Regions from separate parts of the Candidatus Pantoea communis genome, predicted to be linked through region 2. Evidence: predicted binding sites of a transcription regulator. Region 2 holds the regulator's gene; each other region holds the start of a gene.
What was found. The regulator Fur, encoded in region 2, represses iron uptake genes when iron is present. The targets are predictions, from matches to a motif close to ATAATAATGAGAACNACTATCAA.
Positions count from the first base shown of each region.

Region 1: the regulator Fur is predicted to act here: its motif matches at 4,835-4,857, upstream of fhuA (ferrichrome porin FhuA).
Region 3: the regulator Fur is predicted to act here: its motif matches at 5,718-5,740, upstream of F3J37_RS07440 (TonB-dependent hemoglobin/transferrin/lactoferrin family receptor).
Region 4: the regulator Fur is predicted to act here: its motif matches at 3,416-3,438, upstream of F3J37_RS15305 (TonB-dependent siderophore receptor).

Region 1 covers NZ_VWXC01000010.1:171,238-178,763, forward strand. The annotation lists gene hrpB (ATP-dependent helicase HrpB) at 1-2,035, shown strand, start outside; gene mrcB (bifunctional glycosyl transferase/transpeptidase) at 2,134-4,680, shown strand; gene fhuA (ferrichrome porin FhuA) at 4,895-7,096, shown strand; gene fhuC (Fe3+-hydroxamate ABC transporter ATP-binding protein FhuC) at 7,190-7,526, shown strand, end outside.
Region 2 covers NZ_VWXC01000005.1:65,277-72,802, forward strand. The annotation lists gene glnS (glutamine--tRNA ligase) at 1-976, shown strand, start outside; gene F3J37_RS08830 (hypothetical protein) at 1,211-1,606, shown strand; gene fur (ferric iron uptake transcriptional regulator) at 1,668-2,117, opposite strand; gene fldA (flavodoxin FldA) at 2,473-3,003, opposite strand; gene ybfE (LexA regulated protein) at 3,139-3,414, opposite strand; gene ybfF (esterase) at 3,583-4,347, opposite strand; gene seqA (replication initiation negative regulator SeqA) at 4,596-5,141, shown strand; gene pgm (phosphoglucomutase (alpha-D-glucose-1,6-bisphosphate-dependent)) at 5,167-6,807, shown strand; gene kdpE (two-component system response regulator KdpE) at 6,887-7,526, opposite strand, start outside.
Region 3 covers NZ_VWXC01000004.1:19,314-26,839, reverse strand. The annotation lists gene F3J37_RS07460 (heme ABC transporter ATP-binding protein) at 1-339, opposite strand, end outside; gene F3J37_RS07455 (FecCD family ABC transporter permease) at 332-1,333, opposite strand; gene F3J37_RS07450 (heme/hemin ABC transporter substrate-binding protein) at 1,326-2,150, opposite strand; gene F3J37_RS07445 (hemin-degrading factor) at 2,147-3,169, opposite strand; gene F3J37_RS07440 (TonB-dependent hemoglobin/transferrin/lactoferrin family receptor) at 3,220-5,589, opposite strand; gene F3J37_RS07435 (Rdx family protein) at 5,820-6,110, shown strand; gene F3J37_RS07430 (LysR family transcriptional regulator) at 6,187-7,065, opposite strand; gene F3J37_RS07425 (DUF554 domain-containing protein) at 7,135-7,526, opposite strand, start outside.
Region 4 covers NZ_VWXC01000011.1:19,881-27,406, reverse strand. The annotation lists gene F3J37_RS15325 (amino acid ABC transporter ATP-binding protein) at 1-713, opposite strand, end outside; gene F3J37_RS15320 (amino acid ABC transporter permease) at 706-1,629, opposite strand; gene F3J37_RS15315 (ABC transporter substrate-binding protein) at 1,626-2,522, opposite strand; gene F3J37_RS28385 (hypothetical protein) at 2,851-2,982, opposite strand; gene F3J37_RS28380 (hypothetical protein) at 3,027-3,152, opposite strand; gene F3J37_RS15305 (TonB-dependent siderophore receptor) at 3,495-5,663, shown strand; gene iolE (myo-inosose-2 dehydratase) at 5,869-6,792, shown strand; gene F3J37_RS15295 (Gfo/Idh/MocA family protein) at 6,803-7,526, shown strand, end outside.

The DNA of each region.
Region 1 (7,526 bases), on a different contig from region 2:
TTTGGCGCTGGCGCTGCTGCTGGATGTGCAACAAGGGCTGCGCGATGACCTGAAAATCTTGCTGATGTCCGCCACGCTGGATAACGAGAGGCTGCGTCAGTTGCTGCCGGATGCGCCTTTAATTGTCTCTGAAGGACGTAGCTTCCCGGTGACGCGCCGTTATGCCTCGCTCAATCCGCAACAGCGTTTTGACGAAGCGGTAGCACGAGAAGTGGCGCAATTGCTGCGCGACGAAACGGGTTCGCTGCTGCTGTTCCTGCCGGGCGTCGCGGAGATTGAACGCGTGAAGCGCGAGCTGGAATCCCGCGTCGGCGATGACGTGGATCTCTCTCCTTTATATGGCGCGCTGTCTCTGGATGCGCAGCGTCGCGCGATTCTGCCTGCGCCCGCCGGTCGTCGCAAGGTGGTGTTGGCGACCAATATCGCCGAAACCAGTCTGACCATTGAAGGCATCCGTCTGGTAGTGGATAGCGCGCTGGAACGCTCAGCGCAGTTTGATGTACGCAGTGGCGTAACACGGTTGCAAACCCAGCGTATCAGCCAGGCATCAATGACGCAGCGAGCAGGTCGTGCGGGTCGTCTTGAACCCGGTATCTGTTTGCATCTGCTACCCCAGGAACAAGCGATGCGCGCGGTGGCACAGAGTGAGCCGGAAATCCTCAACAGCGATCTCTCTTCACTGCAAATCGATTTATTGCAGTGGGGTTGCCAGGAGGCGTCACAGCTTAGCTGGCTGGATGTGCCACCCGCGCGCAGCTTACGCGCGGCAAATGATTTACTGACCCGTTTGGGGGCGCTGGAAGGCGAGAAGCTGAATGCGCGTGGGCGGAAAATGGCGGCGCTGGGCAGCGATCCCCGCCTCACGGCCATCTTGTGCGCGGCACAGGATAAGGATGCGATCGCCAGTGCCGCCTTACTGGTGGCGATTCTGGAAGATCCGCCACGTAGCGGTAGCGCAGATCTGCGTGATGCACTCAACCGGCCTCAGCCTCACTGGCAACGCCGCGCCCGTCAGTGGCAGCAGCGACTCAATGCCAGCGGCGGCAGCGTCAATCCCGATCTGTTCCCCTCTTTACTGGCAGCGGGGTTTGCCGATCGGCTGGCGCAGCGGCGAGGCGAAAGCGCACGCTATCAGCTGGCTAACGGTATTGGCGCCATGCTGGATGAACAGGATGGCCTGAGCCGCTATGAGTGGTTAATCGCGCCGACCCTGTTACAGGGCGCCAGTGCCGCCGAAGCCCGTATGTTACTGGCGCTGCCGGTAGAGATAAGTGCGTTACGCCAGCAATGCCCTGAACTGGTGTCACAGCGCATTGATGTGGAGTGGGATGAGGAGAAAGGGACTTTGCGCGCCTGGAAACGGGAACTCTTGGGTGCGCTGGTCCTAAAAGCACAGCCGCAGGCGCGACCGGAACCGGAGATTTTACACCCGGCGATGTTGCGCTGGATCCGCGAAAAAGGGCTCTCGGTACTCGGCTGGCCCCCCGAAGCGGAACAGCTGCGTTTGCGTTTGCATTGTGCCGCCGAGTGGCTGCCGGAAGAGGCGTGGCCGCCATTGGACGATGAGAGCCTGCTCGACTCACTGGAGCGTTGGCTGTTACCCGAGATGGGTTCCGTGCGCGATCTCAGGAGCCTGCAGGCCGTCAATCTTGTCAGCGCATTATTACATTTGCTGACATGGTCACAACGTCAGCGGCTGGATACTGTGCTGCCAACTCATTACACTGTGCCGACCGGAAGTCGCCTGCCTATTCGTTACGATGCTGAAAAGCCTCCGGCGTTGGCAGTGCGTATGCAGGAGATGTTTGGGGAAGCGCAAAATCCCGCGGTGGCCGAAGGCCGCATTCCGCTGGTGCTGGAGTTGTTGTCACCGGCGCAGCGTCCGTTGCAGATCACCCGTGATCTCGCTGCGTTCTGGCGCGGAGCCTATCCTGAAGTGCAGAAAGAGATGAAAGGGCGCTATCCCAAACATCCCTGGCCCGACGATCCGGCAAACGCCTTACCGACAAGGCGCACCAAGAAATTTTCATCGTGACACTCTGTGGATCGAATTCAGAGGGTTCTGCCATGCGCAGCACGAGAAAGCAGTTAGAGTAACGGCCGTAGCCGTAGCTATGCCTGGAGAATAAAAGCATGTCTGGGAACGATCGCGAACCTATTGGGCGTAAAGGAAAAGCGCCAAAGCCGCCGCGCAGCACTGCGCGCCGGGGTCGCCGCAGGGAGCTTGATGATGATATCGATCAGGACGATTTTGACGAAGACGATGAGGAGAGCACACCGGTGCCACCAAAAGGTAAAGGGAAAGGAAAACGTCCGCCACGCGGCAAACGTCGTTGGTTAGGCTGGTTAATTAAGCTTTTCCTGGTCTTTGTGGTCGTGATGGTGGCCTGGGGCATCTATCTCGACTCTGAAATCCGCAGCCGCATCGACGGTAAAGTGTGGCAGTTGCCTGCCGCTGTTTACGGCCGCATGGTGAGCCTTGAGCCGGGGATGTCGTACGACAAAAAAGAGATGATTGCGCTGCTGGAAGGGACGCAGTATCGCGAAGTGTCGCGCATTACCCGTCCGGGCGAATTTAGCGTCAAAGGCAACACCATCGATCTGCTGCGTCGTCCGTTTGACTTCCCGGACAGCAAAGAGGGGCAGATCAACGCCCGTCTGACGTTCAGCAACAACGAACTGAGCGAGATTAAAAACCTCGATACCGGACGTGATTTTGGCTTCTTCCGCCTTGATCCACGTTTGATCACCATGCTGCAATCGCCGAACGGTGAGCAGCGGCTGTTCGTGCCGCGTGCGGGCTTCCCGGATCTGCTGGTCAGTACGCTGATCGCGACCGAAGACCGTCACTTCTATGAGCATGATGGTATTAGCCCGTATTCGATTGGCCGTGCATTCCTTGCCAATATCACCGCCGGTAAAGCGGTACAGGGCGGCAGTACCTTGACGCAGCAGCTGGTGAAAAACCTGTTCCTGACCAACGAGCGTTCACTGTGGCGCAAAGCGCGTGAAGCTTACATGGCAGTGATCATGGATGCGCGTTACAGCAAAGATCGCATCCTTGAGTTGTACCTCAACGAGGTTTACCTCGGTCAGGCGGGCAACGATCAGATCCGTGGCTTCCCGCTGGCGAGTTTGTATTACTTCGGTCGTCCCGTCGATGAGCTGAGCCTCGACCAGCAGGCGATGCTGGTCGGCATGGTGAAAGGTGCTTCGCTGTATAACCCGTGGCGCAACCCGAAACTGGCCCTCGAGCGCCGCAACCTGGTGCTGCGTTTGCTGCAACAGCAGAACGTCATCGATCAGGAGCTGTACGATATGCTCTCGGCGCGTCCGCTGGGTGTGCAGCCGAAAGGGGGCGTGATCACGCCGCAGCCTGCCTTTATGCAGATGGTACGTAACGAGTTGCAGGCCAAACTGGGCGACAAGATTAAAGATCTGTCTGGCGTGAAGATCTTCACCACGCTCGATCCTATCTCTCAGGACGCGGCGGAAAAAGCGGTTGAAGATGGCATCCCGGCGCTGAAAAAACAGCGTGGCTTGAAGGACCTTGAAACCGCGATGGTGGTGGTGGATCGCTTCAGTGGTGAAGTGCGAGCCATGGTGGGCGGTGCGGATCCGCAGTTTGCCGGTTACAACCGTGCGCTGCAGGCGCGTCGTTCTATCGGTTCACTGGCTAAACCGGCGACCTATCTCACCGCATTGAGCCAGCCGAATACCTATCGTCTGAACACCTGGCTGGCGGATGAGCCGATTGCGCTGAAACAGCCGAACGGTTCCATCTGGAAACCGATGAACGACGACAAGCGTTTCAGCGGCAAAGTGATGCTGGTGGATGCCTTAACCAACTCCATGAACGTGCCTACCGTAAATCTGGGGATGACATTGGGTCTGCCATCGGTGGTGGATACCTGGACGAAGCTGGGCGTGCCAAAAGATCAGCTGAATCCGGTGCCAGCGATGTTACTGGGAGCACTTAACCTGACACCGATCGAAGCGGCGCAGGCGTTCCAGTCGATCGCCAGCGGCGGTAACCGCGCCGACCTGTCGGCGGTACGTTCGGTGATTGCTGAAGATGGCACGGTGTTGTACCAGAGCTTCCCGCAGGCGCAACGCGTTGAGCCGGCGCAGGCTGCTTATATGACCTTGTACACCATGCAGCAAGTTGCCGATCACGGCACCGCCCGTGCGCTGGGCGCGCGTTATCCGAATGCTCATCTGGCGGGTAAAACCGGTACCACCAATGATTTGATCGATAGCTGGTTTGCGGGTATTGATGGCAAAGAGGTCGCGATCACCTGGGTTGGCCGCGACAACAACCAGACGTCGAAGCTGTACGGTGCAAGCGGTGCGATGCAGATTTATCGCCGTTATCTCGACAACCAGGCGCCAATGCCGCTGGTGCTGACACCGCCAGAAGATATTACGCAGATGAACGTCGACTCTGCCGGTAACTTCGTGTGTGGTTCTGGCAGCAGCACCTGGCGTTCACTGCCGGTATGGACGTTGGATCCCAACGCGCTGTGCCAGCAACAGCAGCAACAGATCCAGCAACAGCAGCAGATCCAACAGCAGCAAGAGTCGCAACCTCAGCAGCAGTCACCTCAGCAGCAGCAGGGTGAGCAGAAAGATGCTGATGGCGTAGCAGGCTGGATCAAGGATATGTTCGGCAGCAAATAGTTAGCTGCAGAAAACAGAGGGCGCTTCGGCGCCCTTTTTCATGCCTGTGATTTATTAATCGCGATCATGGACATGCACGATCTGGTCGCAAACGCACCGCCATCAGGCATTACATCTTGCGGATCTCGCCAAACTTCGCCTAAAATCCGTGCGTCTAATAATCATTCTCGTTTTCATTCGCCTGCATCGTTTCCTTTTCGAGAGATCCTTTTTTATGAATGCGCGAAATTCTAATCCTTGTTCTGCACGTGCTGCGACCTCCCGTCGTCCGCTCGCTTTAATGATTTCTTTAACACTGGGTACGCTGAGCGCACAGGCGCTGGCAGAAGATACCGTGGTGGTGACCGCCAATGGCGGCAACACCGTCGCGCAGGAAAGCGCATGGGGTCCGGCTCCTACCATTGCCGCCAAGCACAGTGCTACCGGCACCAAAACCGATACGCCGATTGAGAAAAACCCACAGTCGGTTTCGGTGGTGACGCAGGAAGAGATGGCGATGCACGCTGTAACCAGCGTAAAAGGTGCGTTTAACTACACGGCTGGCGTGCTGACGGGTAACCGCGGCAGCTCAAGCGTAATCGATGCGCTGTCGATTCGTGGCTTTAGCGAAACCAACACTAACCAATATCTTGATGGCCTGAAGCTGCAGGGGGATAACTACTCCGAGTTCGCCATTGATCCTTACTTCCTGGAGCGTGCGGAACTGCTGCGTGGCCCGGTGTCGGTGCTGTACGGCAAAAGCAACCCAGGCGGCGTGGTGTCGCTGGTGAGCAAGCGCCCGACGCAGGAAACACTGCGTGAAGTGCAGTTCCAGATGGGCACCGATAACCTGTTCTCTACCGGCTTCGATTTCGGCGGATCGCTGGATGATGACGGCGTGTACAGCTATCGCCTGACGGGGCTGGCTCGCAGTGCCGACGCGCAGCAGGATATGAACAAAGAGAAGCGTTATACCATCGCGCCTTCGTTCAGCTGGCGTCCTGATGCCAATACCCGCTTTGATTTGCTGACCTATTTCCAGAACGAGCCGGAAACCGGTTATTACGGCTGGTTGCCGCGTCAGGGCACCGTGGTCGGCATTACCCGCCCGGACGGCAGCAGCTACAAACTGCCAACCAACTTTGATGAAGGCGAAGACAGCAACAAGATTTCGCGCAACACCAAGATGGTGGGCTACAACTTCGAGCACAGCTTCAACGATACCTGGACGGTGCGCCAGAATCTGCGTTATGCGGATTTAAGAACCAATTACCGCAGTATTTATGGCTTTGGTTTAGATGAAGACACTTTGCAAATCAACCGTAACTCCGCAGTTTCTGATGAAAAACTCAATCAGTTTGCTGTGGATAATCAGGTACAAGCAAAGTTTGCCACTGGTGCAGTCGACCATACTTTACTAATGGGCGTGGATTATCAGCGCACGCGTAATGATATTAATGCTGCTTTCGATAGTGCTGAGCCTATTAGCGCGGTGAATCCTCAGTATGGCAATGATACTTTGGGTGGAACCCCTTTCATTTACCAATACCTAAATAAACAAGAACAGACCGGTTTATATACTCAGGATCAGATGGAATGGAACCGCTGGGTGCTCACGCTAGGAGGCCGTTATGATTATGCGATGACTTCCGCGCTCAATCGCAATGGAAACGTTGAAGAAAAGAATCACGACCAGGCATTTACATGGCGTGGCGGTTTGAACTACGTGTTTGATAATGGTATTGCACCGTATTTCAGCTACAGCGAGTCTTTTATCCCTACAGCAGGGACTACCTCCAGCGGCCAAACTTTCGACCCTTCACGTGCTAAGCAATACGAAGCTGGCATTAAGTATGTACCGAAAGACCGTCCAATTGTCGTTACTGGTGCAATTTATCAGCTGACAAAAACGAAGAATCTGACCACCGACCCTAACAACGTTAACTTTAGCGTGCAGAGCGGTGAAATCCGTTCTCGTGGTGTTGAATTGGAAGCCAAGGCAGCACTGAACGCCAACATCAATATGACGGCGTCGTACACCTACACCGATGCGGAATACACCGAAGATACAACGCTGAAAGGCAGAACGCCGGTGCAAGTACCTAAGCATATGGCCACGTTGTGGGGCGATTACACCTTCCACGAGACCGCATTGTCCGGCGTTACGCTGGGAGCGGGTGTGCGCTATATCGGCGAGAGCAAAGGTTTGTATTCAACAGGCGACAACATCAACCAAAACTTCGACGTAGCGGGTTACACCACCGTCGACGCAGCGCTGAAATATGACCTCGGCCGTTTCGGTCTGCCGGGCTCTTCTGTGGGTGTTAATATCAACAACCTGTTCGATCGTGAATACGTTGCCAGCTGCTACCGTGATTACGCTTGCTACTGGGGCGCTGAACGTCAAATCGTTGGTACCGCCACCTTCCGCTTCTGATCCGTCAGGGCGAATATGTTGTGATTTTGGGCGGCCTCAGGGCCGCCCCCTTCAGAATCAGATCGGTTTTGTGCTAATTAACCAGGAATCACCATGCAGCATCCGCACCACGAAGAAACCACCTTCACGCTGGATAATGTCAGCTTTCGCGTACCTGGACGCACGTTGCTGCATCCACTTTCACTCACCTTTGCGCCGGGTAAAGTGACGGCGTTGATTGGCCACAACGGCTCGGGTAAATCCACCTTGCTGAAAATGCTGGGGCGTCACCATGCGGCAAGTGAAGGCCAGGTGCTGTTGAACAGTGATGCGGTGGAGAACTGGGGCAGCAAAGATTTTGCGCGCCAGGTGGCGTATTTGCCGCAGCAGTTACCGGCGGCAGAAGGGATGACGGTGCGTGAGTTGGTGGCGATTGGTCGTTATCCGTGGC
Region 2 (7,526 bases):
GCTGGAGTTCCAGGACAACCGTCGCCTTTACGATTGGGTGCTGGACAACATCACCATTCCGCAGCATCCGCGCCAGTACGAATTCTCGCGGCTGAATCTGGAATACGCGGTGATGTCGAAGCGCAAGCTGACGCAGTTGGTCACCGAGAAAGTGGTGGAAGGCTGGGATGATCCCCGCATGCTGACCGTTTCAGGTCTGCGCCGTCGTGGTTACAGCGCGGCCTCGATTCGTGAATTCTGCCGCCGCATCGGCGTGACTAAACAGGACAATATCGTTGAGATGGCGTCGCTGGAATCCTGTATTCGTGACGATCTCAATGAGAACGCACCACGCGCGATGGCGGTACTTGACCCGTTGAAAGTGGTGATCGAAAACCTGCCCGCCGGCCACGAAGAAACGCTGACCATGCCTAATCATCCAAACAAGCCGGAGATGGGCACGCGTGAAGTGTCGTTCAGCCGTGAAGTGTGGATCGATCGCGCTGACTTCCGTGAAGAAGCCAACAAACAGTACAAACGTTTGGTTCTGGGCAAAGAAGTGCGTCTGCGCAATGCTTATGTGATTCGTGCTGAGCGTGTGGCGAAAGACGAAGAGGGTAACATTACCTGCATCTATGCCACTTGTGATGTTGACACCCTGAGCAAGGATCCGGCGGATGGTCGCAAAGTGAAAGGTGTGATCCACTGGGTTTCCGCCATTCATGGACTGCCAGCTGAGTTCCGTCTTTACGACCGTCTGTTCAGCGTGCCAAACCCCGCGGCGGCTGAGGATTTCCTCACCACCATTAACCCGAACTCGCTGGAGATCAAACAGGGCTTCGTGGAGTCTGGTTTGCGTGAAGCGGCCACTACCGCAGCTTATCAGTTTGAACGTGAAGGTTATTTCTGTGCCGATAGTGTCTACTCACAGCCGGGTAAATTGGTGTTTAACCGCACGGTTGGACTGCGCGATACCTTCGCGAAGATTGGCGAGTAATATCTTTCGTCGATTGCACAATATGATCATGAAAGGGCGAGCAATCGCCCTTTTTTATTGCCTGTAATTCGCCACGGGCAATCAATTATGCTGAAGGCGGCAAGCTGAGCTTGTTGTCTATTTTGCGACAATTCTGACTTTAGCAAAATTAACCCATTTGCGAGTGTGAAAAATTGTATTTCAGGTAGGCTATGCGCTCTAAATAGAGCTCTGCGGGTTATCAAAGGAAAAAAAATGACAAGTCTCGCCCTGGAAGCTAAGCATAGTGTGGTGGTATTACATCAGCTTATTGAACGTGTTTTTAACCAGGTAGAAGGCAGTGATGACAGCATGGAACTGCTTTTGTCACACTTTCACCCGGATTTCAAAATGGTGACGCCGCTGGGTAAGCAACTGGATCTGAATGAGACCGAAGTGCTGTTTCGCAAACTGCACGGTCAGCGGGAAGGGCTGCGCATTGCCACCAGTGAGCATGCCATCATTTCTCAACAGAGCCAGGAAGTGACGATTCAGTATCGTGAACTGCAGATGTTGAACGGCACCCATCAAACGCGCATCTCTTTGGCTGTGCTGGATTGCAGCACCACCATTCCTCGCTGGCGCTACCTCCACGAGACCTTTATCGCTTGATAACAGGCATAAAAAAACCGGTGACCAGCACCGGTTTTTTTATATTGCATAGCACACTCAATTACTTATCGTGGAGCGTCTCGTCTTCGCGGCAGTCTCCCAGTGCACAGTGGCCGTACAAGTACAGGCTGTGGTTACTGAGTTTAATGCCATGGCGAGTGGCAATCTCACGCTGACGCGTTTCGATTGATTCATCGCTGAATTCGATCACTTTGCCACAATCCAGGCAGATCAAGTGGTCATGGTGATGCTGCTGAGTCAGTTCGAATACGGATTTGCCGCCTTCGAAGTTATGACGGGTGACGATACCCGCGTCATCAAACTGGTTAAGAACGCGATATACCGTTGCCAGGCCAATCTCTTCGCCCATATCGATCAGGCGCTTATACAAATCTTCCGCACTGACGTGATGGGACTCGGGGCCCGGTCCCTGAAGCACTTCCAAAATTTTCAATCTTGGCAGAGTGACTTTCAGGCCAGCCTTCTTCAATGCGGAGTTGTTGTCAGTCATTCGGATATTGTCCTGTTACTTTGCATGTCACTTACGGCGCAGGGGCCTTGAATGTTTAGGTCACACGTATTCTCATTTGCGTCTCATTATAGAACTCAAGCAGTGAAATGAAAACCGGGGTATCGCGCAAATCAACAAAAGTCGTAAGGATAAACATCGCCTACGTCAGCGCGGAACGGTGTGGTTTGGGTTTCCATTTCACTCAGCCTCAGTCAACAATCAGAGGAATAAGCGGATGACCATTGCGGGTATTCTACAGATTTGCGGGGAAAAGTTAAAAAACCGTAGCTATTATTTTTATAGGAAATTCCTTTGTCCCAATGTGAGCCAGCGCTCACATTGGGGAGGCGAGGCATCAGGCTTCGATGATCTCTTTTAACTGCAGCTCATCAAAAATCTGTTTCACCCAGGCATCAACACGTTCGTTGGTCAGCTCAGGTTGACGATCTTCGTCAATCGCCAGGCCGAGGAAGTGTTTGTCATCGGCCAGACCTTTTGAGGCTTCAAAATGATAGCCCTCAGTCGGCCAGTGGCCCACAATCACCGCGCCGTTTGGTTCAATGATGTCGCGAATCGTGCCCATCGCATCACAGAAATATTCTGCGTAGTCTTCCTGGTCGCCACAACCAAACAGCGCCACCAGTTTGCCATTAAAGTCGATCTCTTCCAGCGTAGGGAAGAAGTCATCCCAGTCACACTGTGCTTCGCCGTAATACCAGGTAGGAATGCCCAGCAGCAGGATGTCGAACGCTGCGAGATCTTCTTTAGTGCTCTTAGCAATGTCATGCACTTCGGCGACATCTTTACCCAGTTGTTTCTGGATCATTTTTGCAATGTTTTCAGTGTTGCCGGTATCGCTGCCGAAGAAAATGCCTACGATTGCCATGGGTTAAGTAACCTCTTAAAGCCTGATTGTGAAAGTAAGTCAATTGACTGCACATGTTAGCGAATGATAGCAGACCGTTGAAAAGGGCGGAACGAGTAAAGCCTGAACTTTGTGTTCCTGCGTGCGGTCAGCGCGCTAAGACAGTTTGAGTTGCGCCAGCAGCATTTGTTCAATCAATTCGCTGCGGCTGATGTTTTGTTGCTCGGCCAGCGTGTTCAGGGCGTCAACCGCTTCGCTGGACATTTTCAGCTCAACACGACGCAGCCCTCGCACTTTATCGCGCTTGAGCTGGTTACGTTTGTTGATACGCAACTGTTCGTCACGTGTCAGCAGGCTGGTTTTGGGTCGACCAGGACGCCGCTCGTCTGCAAAAAGATCAAGCGTGGTACGGTCAGTCTGTTCTTTTGCCATGATTAGTGAAACTGAGTGGGCGCGAACGGCGGAAAGGCGCTGCGCGATTTATACATTATCGGCCCGACCGCGGCGAAAAAATCATCCGCGGCAAATTTTTAGCGCGACATCATACTCCAGCGCCATCCGCGACGCCAACCCTAAACCGCATACGGCAAGCTTTTGCTTTTACAGGTTAAAAAAACGACGAACTGCGCGCAAAACCGCATCAGGTTTTTCGGCATGGACCCAATGACCGGCCCCGCTAATCACGTGTGCGTGTGCCTGCGGGAACTGACGCAGCAGTGCATCGCGGTGCTGATTGTCGAGGTAAGGAGAATCGCCACCGCGAATAAACAATGCGGGATGTGGCCAGGCGGGAACTTCTTCCCAGCCAGAAATCGTGGTGTAGTTGTCCCACAACACCGGCACGTTAAAGCGCCATTCGCCCTCGACAAAGGACTTGAGGATAAACTGAATCACCCCCTCTTCGGCGACATGTTGGCGCATCACCTCGGCCGCTTCACTGCGACGCGTCACACCCGCGGCGGTGACGGCGCGAATACCGGCAAAGATTTCATCGTGGCGGCGGGTTTGGTAATCCACGGGCGCGATATCGATCAGCACCATCTTCTCAATACGTTCGGGGGCCACGGCACTCAGTGCCATGGCGATCTTACCGCCCATCGAGTGGCCTATCACGCCAGCGCGTTCAATCTGGTGTGCATCCAGCGTCTCAACGATATCTTGCGCCATGGCGTGATAATTCATCACCTCACTGCGCTCAGATAAACCATGGTTGCGTACGTCCACTTGTAACGTGGGGCGAGCATCCCGTACGCCGCGTGCCAGCACGCCAAGGTTATCCAGGCTGCCAAACAGGCCATGAATTAACAGAATCGGGGACGCTTCAGGGGGAGATTGTTCAGTTTGCAGACGGGCGTTCAAAATCATGGCTAAAGTTCTTACGGTTGTGACCTTGGCTTAGGGTATCATGGATTCACCTGTCCAGGAGCCAGCCGGCCAGGCATTAGGGCATATTCCGACTTTTGCCCTGAAACGACGCCAGCGCTATCGGCTGCCACGGATTTAACTTTATAATCCTTATGTTAGAGCCCGCTCACGTTTTGCACAGCTCGATTTTGCTAAGGCCGTTGCAATAAAGCGTGGTTCTGTCATTTGCCAGAATTGTACGGAATAAGATGAAAACGATTGAAGTTGACGAAGAACTCTACCGTTATATTGCCAGCCACACGCAGCACATTGGTGAAAGCGCCTCGGATATTTTGCGCCGCATGCTGAAGTTTACCGCGGGCCAGACCGCACCGACTGCACCTGTCGCTGCGGCTTCGGCTTCGGTCAAGGAAGCGCAGCCAGTGCGCAGCGAAGCGCGTCCTCAGGATCGCGTACGCGCCGTGCGTGAACTGCTGCTCTCTGATCAGTATGCTGAGCAGAATAAGGCGGTTAATCGCTTTATGCTGGTACTGTCAACGCTCTATCGTCTTGATCCAGCAGCCTTTGCTGATGCGACTGCCTCGCTGCAGGGCCGCACTCGCGTCTATTTTGCGGGTGACGAGCATACGCTGCTGCAAAATGGCACCCATACTAAGCCGAAGCACGTTCCTGGCACACCGTACTGGGTGATCACCAATACCAATACAGGCCGCAAATGCAGCATGGTGGAACACATCATGCTGGCGATGCAGTTCCCTCAGGAACTGACAGAGAAAGTTCGCGGCACCATTTAAACTGAAGCGTCAGGGAGAAGCGCCAATGGCCAATCACCCCCGTGCCGGGCAGCCTGCCCAGCAGAGCGATTTGATTAACGTTGCACAATTAACCTCGCAGTATTACGTCCTGAAGCCCGATGCGGCTAACCCGGACCATGCGGTGAAATTTGGCACTTCTGGCCACCGCGGCAGCGCGGGACGCCAAAGCTTCAATGAAGTGCACATTCTGGCGATTGCGCAAGCCATCGCAGAAGAGCGCAAAAAGAATGGCATCACCGGTCCGTGCTATGTGGGTAAAGATACTCACGCACTGTCTGAGCCGGCGATTCTGTCGGTGCTGGAAGTGCTGGCGGCGAACGGTGTAGATGTGATCGTGCAGCAGGATAATGGCTACACGCCAACGCCGGCGATCTCCAACGCCATTCTGGAACACAACAAACGCGGTGGCGCGCAGGCGGACGGTATCGTCATCACGCCTTCACACAACCCGCCAGAAGATGGTGGCATCAAGTACAACCCGCCAAACGGCGGTCCGGCTGATACCAACGTCACCAAGGTGGTGGAAGATCGCGCTAACCAGCTGATCAAAGGCGAACTGAAAGACGTGAAACGTCTGCCGCTGGATCAGGCCTGGGCAAGCGGCCATATCGTTGAGCAGGATCTGATTCAGCCCTATGTTGAAGGTCTGGCTGAAGTCATTGACTTCCCGGCAATCCAGAAAGCGGGCCTGAAAATCGGCGTTGATCCATTAGGTGGCTCCGGTATCGCTTACTGGCAGCGTATTGCTGAGCACTATAAGTTGGATCTGACCATTGTTAATGATGCGGTCGATCAGACCTTCCGTTTCATGCATCTGGATAAAGATGGCGTGGTGCGTATGGACTGTTCGTCTGAGTGCGCGATGGCGGGTCTGCTGGCGTACAAAGATAAGTTCGATCTGGCGTTCGGTAACGACCCGGATTACGACCGTCACGGCATCGTCACGCCTGCTGGCCTGATGAACCCGAACCATTATCTGGCTGTAGCGATCAACTACCTGTTCCAGCATCGCCCGCAGTGGGGCAAAGATGTGGCGGTGGGTAAAACCCTGGTCTCCAGCGCGATGATTGACCGCGTGGTCAACGACATCGGTCGCAAGCTGGTTGAAGTGCCTGTCGGCTTCAAATGGTTTGTTGATGGCCTGTTTGATGGCAGCTTCGGTTTCGGCGGAGAAGAGAGCGCGGGTGCTTCCTTCCTGCGCTTCGATGGCTCAGCCTGGTCGACCGATAAAGACGGTATCATCCTGTGCCTGCTGGCAGCCGAAATCACTGCGGTGACCGGCAAGAACCCGCAGCAGCACTATGACGAACTGGCAGCACGCTTCGGCGCGCCAAGCTATAACCGTCTGCAGGCGCCGGCGACCTCAGCGCAAAAAGCGGCACTGTCTAAGCTTTCGCCGGAAATGGTGAGTGCTGACACGCTGGCGGGCGATCCGATTACTGCACGTCTGACCGCTGCACCGGGCAACGGCGCGTCAATCGGTGGTCTGAAAGTGATGACCGAAAACGGTTGGTTTGCTGCGCGTCCGTCAGGCACGGAAGACGCTTACAAAATCTACTGTGAAAGCTTCCTTGGCGCTGAGCATCGCCAGCAGATCGAGAAAGAAGCGGTAGAGATTGTTAGCGAAGTGCTGAAAAACGCGTAATTAAACGTCGAGGCGCGCTATGTGCGCCTTTTCACGCGTTTTCCATGGAACGACCCACGTGACAACATGGGTCGTTTTTTTATGGCATAAACCGATAGCCGATACCGGTTTCGGTCAGCAGATGGCTGGGTTGGGTGGGATTGCTTTCCAGCTTCTGACGAAGATGTCCCATATAAATGCGCAGATAGTGGCTGTGCTCCACCGCATTCGGCCCCCACACCTGATTCAGCAACTGACGCTGCGTCAGCACTTTTCCGGCATTGTTCAGCAACAAACTCAGCAGGCGAAACTCGGTGGGCGTCAGGTGAATTTCCTGTTCGTTACGCAGCACGCGGCGCGCAGCCAGATCGACACTCACTTCCCCAAATTTCACGATCGGCTCAGGCTGGCTGCTTTGATGGCGACGTAACGCCACGCGCACGCGGGCCAGTAACTCGCCGATACCAAACGGCTTAGTCAGATAATCATCTGCACCGGCATCCAGTGCATCGATTTTGTCCTGCTCATCACTGCGCGCAGACAGCACAATCACCGGCATGCTGCTCCACTGGCGCACTTCACGGATAAAGTCGTTGCCGTCACCATCCGGCAGCCCAAGATCGAGGATCACTAAATCCGGCTTTCGTGTCGCTGCTTCAATCAGCCCGCGCTGTAATTGCTCCGCTTCCACAATTTTCAGACCTTCGCTTTCCAGCGCCAGGCGCACGAAACGGCGAATC
Region 3 (7,526 bases), on a different contig from region 2:
CGCTTTGGATTTGCTGGCAGGCCAGGGCGCACGGCCCATCGCCACCACCTCTTCAGCAGGCAGCGGAAAAGTCACGCTGTTTTGCTGGCGCATCACCGCACGACGTTGCGCCAGCGGTTCACGCGGCCAATCGTTTAACGGGCGATCGCCGAGCCAGCACTCACCCGCTTCGGGCGCCAGAAACCCGGTCAACAGGCGCAATAGCGTGGATTTACCCGCGCCGTTAGGGCCGATCAAAGCGATCATTTCTCCTGGCTGTAAGGTGATCGAGACATCATCAATCAGCGCACGCGTGCCATGACTAAAGCGCAGGCCGCGAGCCTGCATTGAATCACTCATTCATCCCCCTTTTCTGACGCAGAATCAGCCAGAGAAACCATGGTCCACCGATCAGGCTGGTGATCAATCCCACCGGCATTTCCGCCGGGATCACCACCGTGCGCGCCAGCGTATCCGCCAGCAATAGCAAGATGGCTCCCGCCAGTGCCGAACCCGGCAGCATCCAGCGATGATCGCTACCAACACAGAAACGCATCACGTGCGGCACGACTAATCCGACAAAGCCAATAATCCCGCTCACCGACACTGCTGTGCCCACCAGCAGCGCACTCAGCACCAGTAACTCACGCTGGGTGCGCTTCACATCAATGCCCATGTAATGCGCGTCTTCTTCACCGAGTTGCAGCAGGTTAAGACGGCGCGCACGTGACTGGATGGCAATCAACGCAGGAAGAATCAGTACAGCACACACCACCAGACTCGGCCATTGTGCCGCGCTCAAACTGCCCATCCCCCACAGCGCCAGCTGGCGTAACTGCTGATCATTACTGAGCCAGGAGAGCACACCCACCGCCGCACCGCACAAGGCGTTGATGGCAATACCGATCAGCAACAAACGTGACAGATTCCCCAGCGCCAGCCGGCTGAAACTAAAGATCAGCAGCGTGACGACCAGGCTACCGATAAACGCAGCAATCGATGGCAGCCACAGCGCCAGCAACGGCGGCAAACTGAGCGGCACCACAATCGAAACCGCTACTGCTAGCCCCGCTCCACTGCTGATCCCAAGCAAACCCGGATCGGCCAGCGGATTGCGAAACAAACCCTGCATCACCGCGCCTGATACAGCCAATGCCATACCGAGCAGCACCGCCAGCAATACGCGCGGCAGGCGGATGTTCAGCCAGATTTGCCACGACATATCGCTGAGCGGCGCGTGGAACAGCGTGCGCATCGACAGCGGCATGGCACCAAAATTGGCGGCCATCAGCATGCAAACCACCATGCTGATGCCCATCAATAACAGCCAGCGCATCACGACGGTGTTAGTCATGTTTTACCGCTTCGGCGGCCTTACGCAGCTTCACGATGGTCTCCGGCGTATCAAGACCAAAGCCCAACATGGCCATCTCATCGACCACCAGCAAGGCGTGATGCTGGCCTGCAGGTGTTAACGCCAGCCCGGGCAGCGACCAGATTTTCTCTTCGCCGCCGAGGGTGCGCAGACCATCTTGACCGACCACCACCAGATCCGGTGCCGCAGCAACCACACCTTCCTGTGACAGCTGCTGATAATGCGGGATCGCCGCCATGGCGTTGACCAGACCGGCACTGCGGATTGCAGCATCAGCGCCGGTTTGGTTGCCAGCTGCCTGAGTGCGCATGCCACCGTGCGCCATCACAAACAGCACTTTGACTGGCAGTGGCTGCTGGGGAATCTGCGCGCGCTGCTTGTTCACTTTCTCAATCAGCGCCTTCGCTTCGGCATCACGGTGCAATGCTTTACCGATGGTGGCAATCTTTTCCGGGATGGCGTCGAGGCTGGTTTTGCCGGTGACATCCACCACTTTCACGCCAGCGCTCTCGACCTGCTGCAACACCAGCGACGGTTTCGCCAGCTCGCTGGTCAGCACCAGCGTAGGCTTCATCGCCAGAATGCCCTCGGCATTAAGCTGGCGCATATAACCGATATCCGGCAACTTGTTAGCCTGCGCTGGATGCTGGCTGGTGCTGTCGCGCGCCACCAGATCGGCCTGTGCATCTAAGGCATAGATGATTTGCGTCACGTCACCGCCAATAGAGATCACCCGTTCAGCAGCAAATGCCGGCAGTGCCAGCGCGCCCAGCAATAACAGCGTCAGACGTTTCATGCTGTCGCTCCCAATGCAGTGACCTGCTCACGCCAGCGCGCCTGCTCTGGCGTACCTTCACTACGCTGACCATACAGCTGCGCGATCTGCGTGCCATCGGCAGCAAAGAGTTCGAGGCTGGTGACAAAGCCATCGCCACTCGGTTTGCGCGTCACCCAGCTCTCGGCAATGTGGTCCGCCATCAGGTGCAGCGTGAAGGTTGGGTTGAAGATGTTGACCCAGTTGTCCATCGGCATCAGCTTCTCCACCGCACCGGTGAAGATCTGCGTGCAACCCCGGTTGCCGATAAAGATCATGATTTCGTTGCCATCCTGCTGCGCCTGCTCCAGCAGTTGAGCCAGCGAATCGTTGCTGACCTGACGCGCCAGATCGTCCGGCACTGCGTGAAACGCCTGCTGGCGAGAGATATTATGGCGCTTCAGTAAGCCAAAGAACTGATGCACATCGGTGATGGCGCGCCATTCGGCTTCCACTTTATCGGCATCAATGGCGCGGCTGTGTTCTGGTACGGCGGCAGGTTGTGGATCGAGTGCCGCAGCGGCTTCGATCGTGAACTCAGCGATCAGCGCATCCCATGCCGCCATGTCGGTATTGTCGGTGGTGTAGATTTTCAGTACCGCATCCGCGTGGCGATCAAAAATCTGAATACTTTGACGTTCGCCGCGCGCTGTCTGCTCACGCAGGAAGAAGGCGCTGTGCCACTGTGCCGGGAACAGACGCTGATCGAGCGCACGTGGGTTAAGGATCAGCCCGGCATGTTCGCCGAGGTGCAGGTTTTCATATTTGCCGACCTGCTCATGCACCGCATATTCGTTGCGGGTGATGCTTTTGGTTTCGCCAACGGCTTCCAGTGCCTTTAGCAACGCCGGGAAATCTGCTTTTAACGCTTGCGCATCCTGGCCGACGCGCGCTTCACACAGCTGCGCTTCGCCAATGCCCATCAGAGCGGCCAGATCGCGGGCATACTTCTTCGGATGTTCGCCCTTCAGCGCCAGATAGTGATCGTAACGTGGGTTCATTGCTCTTGCTCCATGAAAAGGCCCTGCGCGAACGCAGGGCGAAAAAATGATTAGAAGTCGACGTTCACACCGAGCTGGAAGGTGCGGCCTGGCTGAGTTGCCAGTGCGATATCGTTGCGATCCTGTGCGGTATCGCTGGTCATTTCGCGGCTGCTCAGGTAATCCCAATATTTACGATCTGTCAGGTTATACACGCCACCGCTCAGCTTGACGTTCTTAGCCACCTGCCAATAAGCCGTCAGATCGACCATACCGTAACCCGGCACGCGCTCGTAATCGGTGGTGGAATCGGTCAGTGCAGAACCGGTATTGGTGTAGCTCTGGCGGTTGGTCGCCGTGGCTTTTTTGCCCTTCACGAAAGTAGCCGTCACAGCAGCACCGTACTCGTTCTGCGGCGCATCCCAACCCAGGCCCAGCACCGCTTTCATTGGCGGTACGCTCTCCAGATCGACATAACGGTCACCGAGGTAGCTCGACTTCGATTTACCTTCGTTGTAGCTAAAGGCGAAGCGTGCGCTCAGGCCCTGCACATCTTGATACCAGGTGCCGAAATTCACTTTCCCACTCAACTCAGCACCATAGATATAGGCTTTATCGCGATTCTCTGACTGATAAGTAGTGTAAATGTTGCTCGGAACGTTGGTGAATTTCTCCGGGCTACCGGCACGGGTGTAACGGTTATAGGCAATGAAGTTTTTATAAGCGTTATAGTAAACCGCTGTGTTCATCACCACGCCTTCGGTCGGCTGTCCTTTCAGACCCCATTCGAAGTTGTTGCTGGTTTCGGTTTTCAAATCCGGGTTACCAATCAGCGCATATTGCTGACTACCCGCATAGCTGGAACCGAGGTTCCATGAACCATACAGCTGGCTGGCGTTCGGGAATTGTGCGCCGCGCTTGTATTGCAGATAGGTCATCAATGTTGGCGTGAGCTCATACTGGAATGCCAGTGATGGCAGAACCTGCGTATCGCTATTGCCTGAGCCATAAAGCGTTTCAACTTCTGATTCGGTTAGAACGGTGCTGCCGCTGGTCAGGCTGCTGAGGTTATCAGGCTTGGTATTTTGGTAAGCCACACGTACGCCCGGCACCACCGCAAAGTTGTGGCCATCCAGGTCGAAGTTGATCTTATCCTGCACAAAGCCGCCCAGCGTGTAGCTGCGGCTGTCTGCTTCAGGCTGCATGATTACACTGAAGGTACTAGGCGTCGGTGACTGGCGGAATGGACGTTCGGTTTTTTCCAGACGTCCATTTAAACCGGCAGTCAGCTCATGACGACCCAGTGTTTTAGCCAGGTTGGTTTCAAAGCCGTAGCTGTCAGTGTTGTAGTCCGAGTAAACCGTTTCATAGGCTGACGCACTCGAAGGCATATAGGTGTTGTCATGCGCTTCGGTGTGCTGCCAGTAGACACGCGTGCTCAGGCTGTCGATGAAGTCGTTGTAAGGCGTGTACTCGTCTGCCAGGCTCAGGCCGAAGCGACGGGTATCGCTCTGCTGCTGTGCGGTGCCGTAAACGGTATTGCCTGAAGTATCCCAGCTGTCGTAATGGGTGTGATTGGTTTTATGGTAGAAGTCGGCGGTACCGGTGATTTTATGCGCGTCATTCGGCTCCCACACCACGCTGCCCAGCAGTGCGTCAGAGTGCCAGTTGGCAGGATAGGCGCCACGGCTCGCATCATTGTTTTGCGTTTCCTGGCCATCGCGACGGCTGTAAACAAAGATACCGCGCAGTTCCTGATCGCCTGCTGCGGCAGTGATGCCGTTGTGCCAGCTGCGGTTTGAGGAATCGAAGTCGCTCTGGTAGCCAAAGTAGGTGGTTTTACCGGGATGTAAGTAGTCGTCTGGCGTCTTGTTGCGGAACGATACCGCACCACCAATGGCGGTGTTGGCCTGAGAGACTGAAGTCGCGCCTTTATCAATATCCACGCGACCAAACATGTAAGGATCGATGTAATCGCGGCCAATACCAAAGGTATCCAAACCGGCGCGGCTGACGTAGCTACGGCCAGTGGCATCCGGCAGAGAAACACCGTCAACGTTGATATCGACGCGGTTGCTTTCCAGCCCACGGATGTTGTAGCCGGTGTAGCCCGCGCGATCGAAGCCACTTTTACCTGCAGAAGAGCCGCCGCTTGCACCAGTTGCCGTCACGCCCGGTTCGTAACGCATGATGGTACCGAAATCATTGCCGCCATCCCGCTGCATATCGGCGGCGGTAATGGTGCTTTTGCTACCGGCTTGTTTCTCCAGCTTCGGCGCAGTTACCGTCATAACCGGCTCTGCACTGGTGGATTTGTCAGCAGATAAAGCAAGTGTTGTGTTGTCGCTTGCCGCGTAGCTGCAAGCGGCGTGAATAGCGGAAGACAAAATCGCAACTTTAAACAGACGTTGCTGGGTCATTCCCTGAAAGAGTGAAGACATGCGCGAAATACCTGGTTAATTGTTAGTATTCGCTCACTGGATTGCCGCCAAAAAAACGCGATATGCGTTAATAAACCGTAAAATGTGTGGACTTATTTTATGTAATAAATAATTTCGTCAGGAATGTAATGCAATTGGTAATCATTATCAATAAACTTTACACTAAGATGTATCTTAGACCGCACATTTTGTTAACTTGTTTATAATCAATAATTAAGAAGAGGCGCCTGATGTCGCAAAAACCGGCTGTGACGATTTACTACTGCACGCGGTGCAACTGGCTGCTGCGTTCGGCGTGGATGGCGCAGGAACTGCTGCACACTTTTGCCGAAGATTTGAGCGCGGTGACGCTGAAGCCTGGCACGGGTGGCGTGTTTGAAATCTCGATTGATGGCACGGTGATTTGGGAGCGTAAACAGGAAGGCGGATTCCCGGATGCGGCCGCGCTGAAACAGCGCGTGCGTGATTTCTGCTGGCCAGATCGCGAGTTAGGGCACGTGGATAAGAAGAAGCCGGGTTAATCCCCGAGCGGAGCAATGCGCATGCCCTTAAGTCGCATCGAACATGACAGAATCGCCAGACATAGTGCCCGACGGCTCAACCCTCAGCCTCTTGTTCCAGCGGCCACAACAAGCGATCCTGCGCGGTGCTCAGCGTGACGATGGCAGGATGATAAATGGCAAACGGTTCGGCCAGCGGGCACGCCAGATATTTGCCGTGCTGACTCGGCACGAACTCCGAGCGCGGTAGAAAAGCCGCGCCCTCAAAGCCCTGCTCCATCATCTCCAGCACCAGACGCGGTTCTGACACTTTGATGCTGATATTGATGTGACTCAGGTTGCTAAACAGGGTGTTGCGCAGCATCTCATAAGTGCCTTCACCGCCAATGCGGTGCAGCAAAATTAGCGGAATTCCGTTGAGATCGGTAAAGTTGAGGGTTTTTCCCGCCAGAATCGCGCTGTAATGCGTGGAAACCACGGCAATAGTATCAATCGGTTCCAGTTCGCGCACAAACCACGCCTGGCGATCGTGTGGCACCTGCATCAATGCAATATCGACACGCTGATCGACCAGCATCGCTTCCAGATGGCTGGAATCGGATACCACCACGTTGATATCCCAGTCGGGCCGGTTCTGATAATAATCCATCAGGATCGGGGTGAAATAACGCAGATACAGGTAGGAAATACCGATGGTGACGCGACGCTGCTTGTGAGTGGCAATGGTGACCGTCTGCCGCTTTAAACTGTTCACCTGGCTGAGAATATCGCAGGCGCGGCGATAGAGAAAACTGCCCGCTTCGGTTAACACCATGGCGCGTGGCGTGCGCGTAAAGAGCGGTGAGCCAATCTCCTGTTCTAACTCTTGCAGACGTTTTCCCAACGGCGGTTGTGCGATGTTCAATAGCTTCGCGGCTTTACTGATCGAGCCCTGTTCCGCTATCGTGCAAAAATAATGCAATCGTTTCAGATCCATAATCCCTCCGCGCCCTGTTCGCGCTACTTTACCATGGCCGAAATCGATCCAACCGCGCTGAGCGCAAGCTTAGTGGATATAGATACTCCACAGGTGACTGATCGGCATCACCAGCACCAATGCCGGTAACATATTCGCCACCGGGAAAGATTTGATCCCGGCGATACGAAAGCCCGCCGCCAGCATCACAAACCCACCGGCTGCGGTGAAATCACTCATCATCGGTGCCGTGGTGTGCGGCATAATCAGTACCGCCGCCGAAGCCAGCACCAGTTGCACGATCAACTGTGGAATGGCAATCACCGCCACCGCATAACCGAGCAGCGTGGCAAATATCGCCGCCGTAAAGATATCCATAATCGATTTCACCAGCAGGATATTGGCATCGTGGGTCATGCCTTCGGTCATGGCACCAATAATGCCGGTGCCGCTGGCGCAGAACAGCACCATGATCGCCACAT
Region 4 (7,526 bases), on a different contig from region 2:
TCGAGGACTTGCTGAGTCGGTCCGGCCGCCACGATTTTGCCGTCTTCCATAAAGACAATGTTGTCGGCAACCTCGCGCGCGAAACCAATCTCGTGCGTCACAATCACCATGGTGATGCCGGAGTGCGCCAGTTGCTTAATCACTTGCAACACTTCGCCCACCAGTTCTGGATCCAGTGCCGATGTCGGCTCATCGAACAGCATCACACCCGGGTCCATCGCCAGCGCGCGCGCAATGGCCACACGCTGTTGCTGTCCGCCGGAAAGATTCTGCGGCCACTCCTCTTCGCGCCCTGCCAGCCCCACCTGCTTAAGCAGTGACAGCGCTTTGCTGGTCGCCTGTTGACGGTTTTGCTTTTTGACGCGCATCGGCGCATCCACGATGTTCTGCAAAACAGTGCGGTGCGGGAACAGGTTGAACTGCTGGAACACCATGCCAATTTGCGCACGCTGACGCGCAATCTCACCACTGCTTAATTCGTGCAGTGCCTGGCCTTTTTGTTTGTAGCCAATGATTTCGCCACCGATGCGAATTGTGCCACCATCCAGTTTTTCCAGATGGTTGATGCAGCGCAGCAGTGTGGATTTCCCCGAACCCGAAGGACCGAGGATCACCGTCACCGAACCAGCGGGAATATCCAGATTCACTTCATCCAGAATCGTGACGCCAGAGAAGCGTTTGGTGACTTTACGTAAGGCGATCGCTTCAGCCATTGCTTACGCTCCTTTCAGGTTTCTGCGCGCTGAAGCCTGGCAAGGATTTAAACAGGCTGCGTTTTTCTCGACGCGTAACGCCACGACCAAAATAGCGTTCAACGTAGAACTGACCAATCGACAGTACCGAAGTCATCAGCAGATACCACAGCGTCGCCACCAGCAGCAGCGGGATCACTTCATAGGTACGCTGATAGATGATCTGCGCGGAGAACAACACGTCTTGCAGCGAAATGACTGACACGACGGCAGTGGTTTTCAACTGACCGATAATTTCGTTGCCAGCGGGCGGCATAATCGCGCGCATTGCCTGCGGCAGCACGGTATGACGGAAAATCTGCGCCGGGCGATAACCCAGTGCACGCGCCGCTTCCAGCTGACCATTGCCCACGCTCTGGATGCCGGCACGCACAATTTCAGCGGCATAGGCAGACTGATGCATCACCAGCGCGATCACCGCCGCACTGAATGGACTCACCAGCGCATTAGATTGGGTGCTCCACAGCTCGCCTAATCCAGGGATCGACAGTGAAATCGTCGGATAAAGTGCGGCAATGTTGTACCACAGGAACAGCTGCACCAGCATCGGTACACCACGGAAGAACCAGGTGTAGAACCAGCTGACGCCCACCAGCACCGGATTCGATGAAAGGCGCATCAGCGCCAGCACCGTACCAAAAGCAAAGCCCAGCACCACCGAAATTGCGGTCAACTGCAGCGTCATCAGTACGCCCTGCAGGATCGATTCGCCGGTGAAGTTTTCCGCAATCACGCTCCATTCGAAGCGTGGATTGTTAATCATCGAGTGCGCCATTGCCACGACGCACAACAGCACTACCAGCGCACTCAGCCAGCGTCCGTAGTAACGTTTGCCGACGATCCGCAGATCGTCGGTGTGGTCACGAACATCACTCATTGAAAGATTTCCTGATTACGTTTGGATTCTTTGACTGCGCCAAAACCGATACCCCAGTTGTCGAGGATCTTTTTGTAGCTGCCATCTTTGATCAGCGAGTTCAGCGCAGCCTGTACAGCTGGCTCCAGCGCAGAATCTTTCGGGAAAGCGATAGAAACGGGTGCGTCATTCACGGTGATTTCACCGCTCATTGTCAGCGGTTTAATCACTTTGGTCTGCCACAGTAGGCCTTCATATGGACCAAAGAACATCGGCACGCGACCACTCACTACAGCTTGTACACCCGCAGGACGATCCGGGAATGGAGAGACTTTGATCGGCTTCTTGCCTGCTGCTTCACAAGCCTTGCTGGCTTCTTCAAGACGCGTAACTTGCGTAGTACCCGAGCCAGCTCCAACTTCTTTACCACAGACATCGTCCAGCGTTTTAAATGATGCCAGGTTGGCATCCTTACGCGAGATAATGCCCAACCGACTGGCATCGTAATAGCTGACGAAATCGATAATTTTGGCGCGGGTCGCGGTGGCATTAATGTTCGAGAGCGCAACGTCATAACGACCGGTTTTCAAACCTGGGATGATATTGTCAAAGCCGCCGGTGTCGCGCCACTGAACCTGAATCCCCAAACGCTCACCCACAGCGTTCATCACGTCAATCTCACGGCCGGCCAGCGTTTTGTTGTCTTCTTTATAGAAGGTCGTTGGCGGCGTATTTGGGTTGGTTCCTGCCACGATATAGCCGCGTTTAACCACATCCGCCGGCAGCAGGCTTTTTAGCGTTGGGTCGGCCTGAACATGGAGTGAGCTGTCAGTTGGGACGGATTGATCGGCGGCAAACGCGGTGTGCGCACTCAATGCAAGTGCAAGCAGGGTGATACCTTTGGCGAGTTTCACTGGAACCTTCTCCTGATATATATAAATGTTTCCCTGTCGGGAAAAGGCGTTGAGGTAGCGATGTATTTTTCTTCTTTCTCACCTCTCGGCGGAAAGAAATTTTCATCCTCTGAACGTCCCGGAGCCATTCTCAGTAAGATGTGCAGCGATCACAAATGCGAAAAACGGATATCCATTGCCAGATTTCGGGAATAGAACTCGGCGCCCGTGGTGACGGGGATGACCGCGCCAGCGATGGCGCGGTTTGAAGTGAGGTATTCAGATTTAGTCAGGTATTCAACAGCCTGCTTTTACCATGGCTTATGATCGTTTTCTTCTTAACAAGACATTATCGTTCTAAGCGTTTGCGTATAGGCTCAAACTCTTTCGTCGCATGGCGTGGAACGGTATCGGGTAAATTCTGCTCGGCGGCCTGCCAGTATTGCCACGACACTTTCTTATCGCCCAGTTCGTCATCCATACCATCCCAGCTGTCCTCCCGGAAGCTGTAGAGCGTCGAGTGAACTAACTAAAGCTGTTGCCACCATGTTGAGGTTGCAGCCAGAAATCCATCTTTTCGCTAACTTTGGCCAGAGGAATGGTCATCGAAATCAGCCGCAGGAATGTAAAGGTTTGTATGATCCAGTGCACACTTTCTCCTTAATTTATACGAGTCCTTAGCTCTCATTTTGGTGCAGGCTCGAAGCTAAACGGATTCCCATGTAGTTACTGTGCGTTATCACTGATTTTAGTCTACTGATTTGCAAGGAATTGATGACAGTTTGATGAACGCTTTTCCTCCGCAACGTTTTTTAAGCACAAACGTCACTCTGGCTTTACGTTTCTTCACGTTTCCCCCGCATTTAGCACCAATCATGGAGAAAAAAAGGAGACGCCGGTTTATCGCATATACAATGAGAAACATTCTCATTATCATGCGCATTTGCTTACATATGTTAATACTTCAGGGAGAAGATTTAAGTGAATGTAACTTTGTATGTCAGGAAGCGCCCTCTTGCACTGATTGTGGCAGCCTTGCTCACCTCACCTGCTTATGCCGCAGAACCCACGGAAAAACTGGCTGACGATGAATCGATGATCGTCACTGCAGAACAGGGTCTGAAACAACAGCCTGGCGTTTCCACTATTACCGCTGAGGACATTAAGAAAAGCCCACCGGTTAACGACCTCTCCGATATCATCCGCAAAATGCCAGGCGTTAACCTGACCGGTAACGGGGCCAGCGGTAGTCGTGGTAACAACCGTCAGATTGATATTCGCGGCATGGGCCCGGAAAACACCTTAATCCTGATAGATGGCGTGCCGGTCAGTTCGCGTAACTCCGTGCGTTACAGCTGGCGCGGCGAACGTGACTCGCGAGGTGATACCAACTGGGTGCCCGCGGAGATGGTAGAACGTATTGAAGTGATTCGCGGCCCAGCCGCCGCGCGTTACGGTTCCGGTGCGGCTGGCGGCGTGGTGAACATCATCACTAAGCGCCCGACCAATGACTGGCATGGATCGCTGTCACTGTTCACCAATCAGCCCGAAAACAGTAAAGAGGGTGACACGCGTCGCGCCAACTTCAATTTGAGTGGCCCGCTGGCTGGCGATGCATTAACCATGCGTCTGTATGGCAATACTAACCGCACCGATGCGGATGCTTATGATATCAATACCGCTCAAAACGGCTCTTATGCTGCGGGACGGGAAGGGGTACGTAATAAAGATATTAACGGTGTACTGTCATGGAAAATCACCCCTACTCAGATCGTTGATTTCTCCTACGGCTATAGCCGTCAGGGCAATATCTATGCGGGCGACACGCAGAATAGCAATGGAAATAGCAGTGCAGGTGGTTTAGTTGAATCTCTGTACGGCAGTGAAACAAACCGCTTATATCGTCAGAGCTATGGCGTCACTCATAACGGTATCTGGGATTGGGGCACATCCAAACTTAATTTCAACTACGAGAAGACCAATAACACTCGCTTGAAAGAAGGCACTGCCGGAAGTGTTGAAGGGATGATTAACAGTAATGTTTATTCGACCAGTCGTCTGGAAAGTTATCGTGCTGGCGGAGAAATAAACTTCCCACTGGAATTATTGGTGGACCAAACCGTGACCTTGGGAGCGGAATGGAACCGCGATGAGCTTAATGACCCTGCTTCAATGCAATCTGCAAGTACAAACCTTTACTTGCCAGGTAGTTCAGGCGATCCGTCTCAGCGCAGCAGTACTAACTCCGCCACGATAAGTTCTCTTTATTTTGAAGATAATATTGCCGCCACTGACAGCACTGAAATTATTCCGGGTTTACGCTTTGATTATCATGATGCTTTTGGCGCTAACTGGAGTCCAAGCCTGAATATTTCGCAAGGATTGGGCGACTATTTTACGCTCAAAGCGGGTATTGCGAGGGCATTCAAGGCGCCTAACTTATATCAATCAACTCCCGGCTACCTACTATCAACACGTGGCAATGGCTGTCCAATTGGCCTATCCCAATGTTATTTATTAGGGAATGACAATCTCGATCCTGAAGTGAGCGTTAATAAAGAAGTGGGACTAGAGTTTAACCACGCGGGTTATGTCGCTGGTATCACCTACTTCCGTAACGATTACAAAAACAAAATTGTATCCGGTACTGATGTCGTCTACACCAATGGTACTTACAACGTGCTTCAGTGGGAGAATGGAGGCAAAGCCATTGTAGAGGGGCTGGAAGGGAACCTCACTATTCCATTGATTGCGGACACACTTGAGTGGCGGTCTAATGCGACTTACATGTTCCGTTCAGAAAGTAAGAAGACGGGAAATCCTCTATCGGTCATTCCTGAATTTACTATCAACTCACAATTAGAGTGGCAAGCAACTGATAGCCTTAGCGCCAATATCAACTGGACGCAGTATGGCCGCCAAAAACCGCGCCAAAATGCAGAAACAGTTATTGAGGGAAGACCTGGAGGTCTTTCACAACGTGAAATTAAGCCATATTCCATTGTCGGCTTGAACCTCAATTACGACATCACTAAAAATTTGCGTGCTAATGCGGGTATTAACAACCTGTTTGATAAGCGCATTTATCGTGAAGATGAAGGTGCTTCAACTTACAACGAACCGGGCCGCGCCTATTACGCTGGCGTCACCCTGTCGTTCTGAGTCCTGATGGGTGGCCTTCTAAGGGCCACCCCTATTGACTTGCTTTCCTATCTCCCTGTTAAACCATTAATTTCCATCCAAAATCACATCAATATTTTTTTGACGTTAAGCCTGCAAATTTTGATGGTTTTACGTCAAATAACCGCTCGCCGCAGCACATCGCATCCGCTAATTTCATCGCTATCTCCCCTACAGGATATAACCGATGATCAAAGAAGCGTTTTATCGCACAGGTCACCCCGCACCTCAACTCGGCGTCAGCCCACTCTCCTGGGTCAATGAAGTGCTGCAATACCTCGGCGCAGGGACCTCGGCCGAACACTGTTTGAAGGAAGCGAAACAGGCCGGATTTCAGGGCGTCGAGCTAAGTCGCATATTCCCGCGCGAGCCGGGTGCATTGAAGCAGCTGTTGGCACAACATCAACTGCAACTGGTGTCAGGCTGGCATGACGGATTTCTCACCGAACGCAGCGTTGAGCAGGAGCTGGATGCAGTGCACAACCATGCCGCCCTGCTGCAGGAAAATGGCGCCAACGTGATGGTGTACGGCGAATGCGGCTGGATGGCTGACAACGCGCTGGATGTGCCACTGAGCACCCGCCGTTTGTTGCCGGAGAGTCAGGTCGCCGACTATGCCGATCGCCTTTCCCGCTTTGCCGAAGCCTTGTTTGATCGATACGGTTTACGCCTCGCCTATCACCACCACCTGATGATGGTGGCCGAAACTCTGCCGGAAATCCGTGCGCTGTTAAATGCCTGTTCGCCCGCCGTTGGCCTGTTACTGGATACCGGTCACGCCACCGCTGCCGGATTCTCCTATACGCAACTTATTGAGGAATTCGCCGACCGCATTTGCCACATCCATCTAAAAGATGTGCGGTTGGATCGCCTGCAACAAGTGCGGGCCAGCGGTATGACCTTCAACGAAGCCGTGCTCGCAGGGTTGTTTACCGTGCCAGGCGACGGCGGTATTGATTATCGGCCGCTGGCAGAGTTTATCGCTCGCAGCGGTTATCAGGGCTGGATGGTAGTGGAAGCCGAGCAGGATCCGGCGAAAGCGCCCCCATTAGAGACCGTGACCCGCGCACAACGTTTTGTTGCCCAACACATTTTACCTGCAAACGCTTAAGGAGCCGCTGATGGCTGGAAAAACACTGAATGTTGGCCTGATCGGTTCAGGCTTTATGGGCCAGGCACATGCCGATGCATGGCGCCGCGCGGGTTTACTGTATCGTAACCTGGCGCTGCAACCCGTTCTGCATACGCTGGCAGATGTCACCCCCGCACTGGCCGAAGAAGCGGCTCGACGCTACGGCTTTCAACACAGCACGGCGGACTGGCAGTCGCTGGTGAACAATCCTGAAATCGATATTGTTGATATCACCACGCCTAATAGCATGCACTTCGACATGGCGCTGGCCGCGATTCGTGCAGGTAAACACGTCTACTGCGAAAAGCCGCTCACCGTTTCGTTGCAGGAAGCGCAAACCCTGACCCAGGAAGCTGAACGAGCAGGTGTGAAAACCATCATGGCGTTCAATAACATCAAAACGCCGGCAGCGCAGTTGGCGAAGCAGATGATCGATCGCGGTGACATCGGCACACCGACACGCTTCCGTGGCTGGTTCGATCAGGGATTTTTCAACGATCCCGAGCTGCCATGGAGTTGGCGTTGCTCGCGCGAACAGGCCGGGTCTGGCTCACTCGGTGACTTAGGCTCACACGTGGTGAGCGTGGCGCAATATTTGATGGGGCCGATCAAGAGCGTGGTAGGACAGGAGCAGCTGTTTATTGACACGCGTCCTGCTGCAGGTGGTGGTTCAGGCTATGGTGCCCAGGCAGATAAACAGGCGGCGCGTTTGA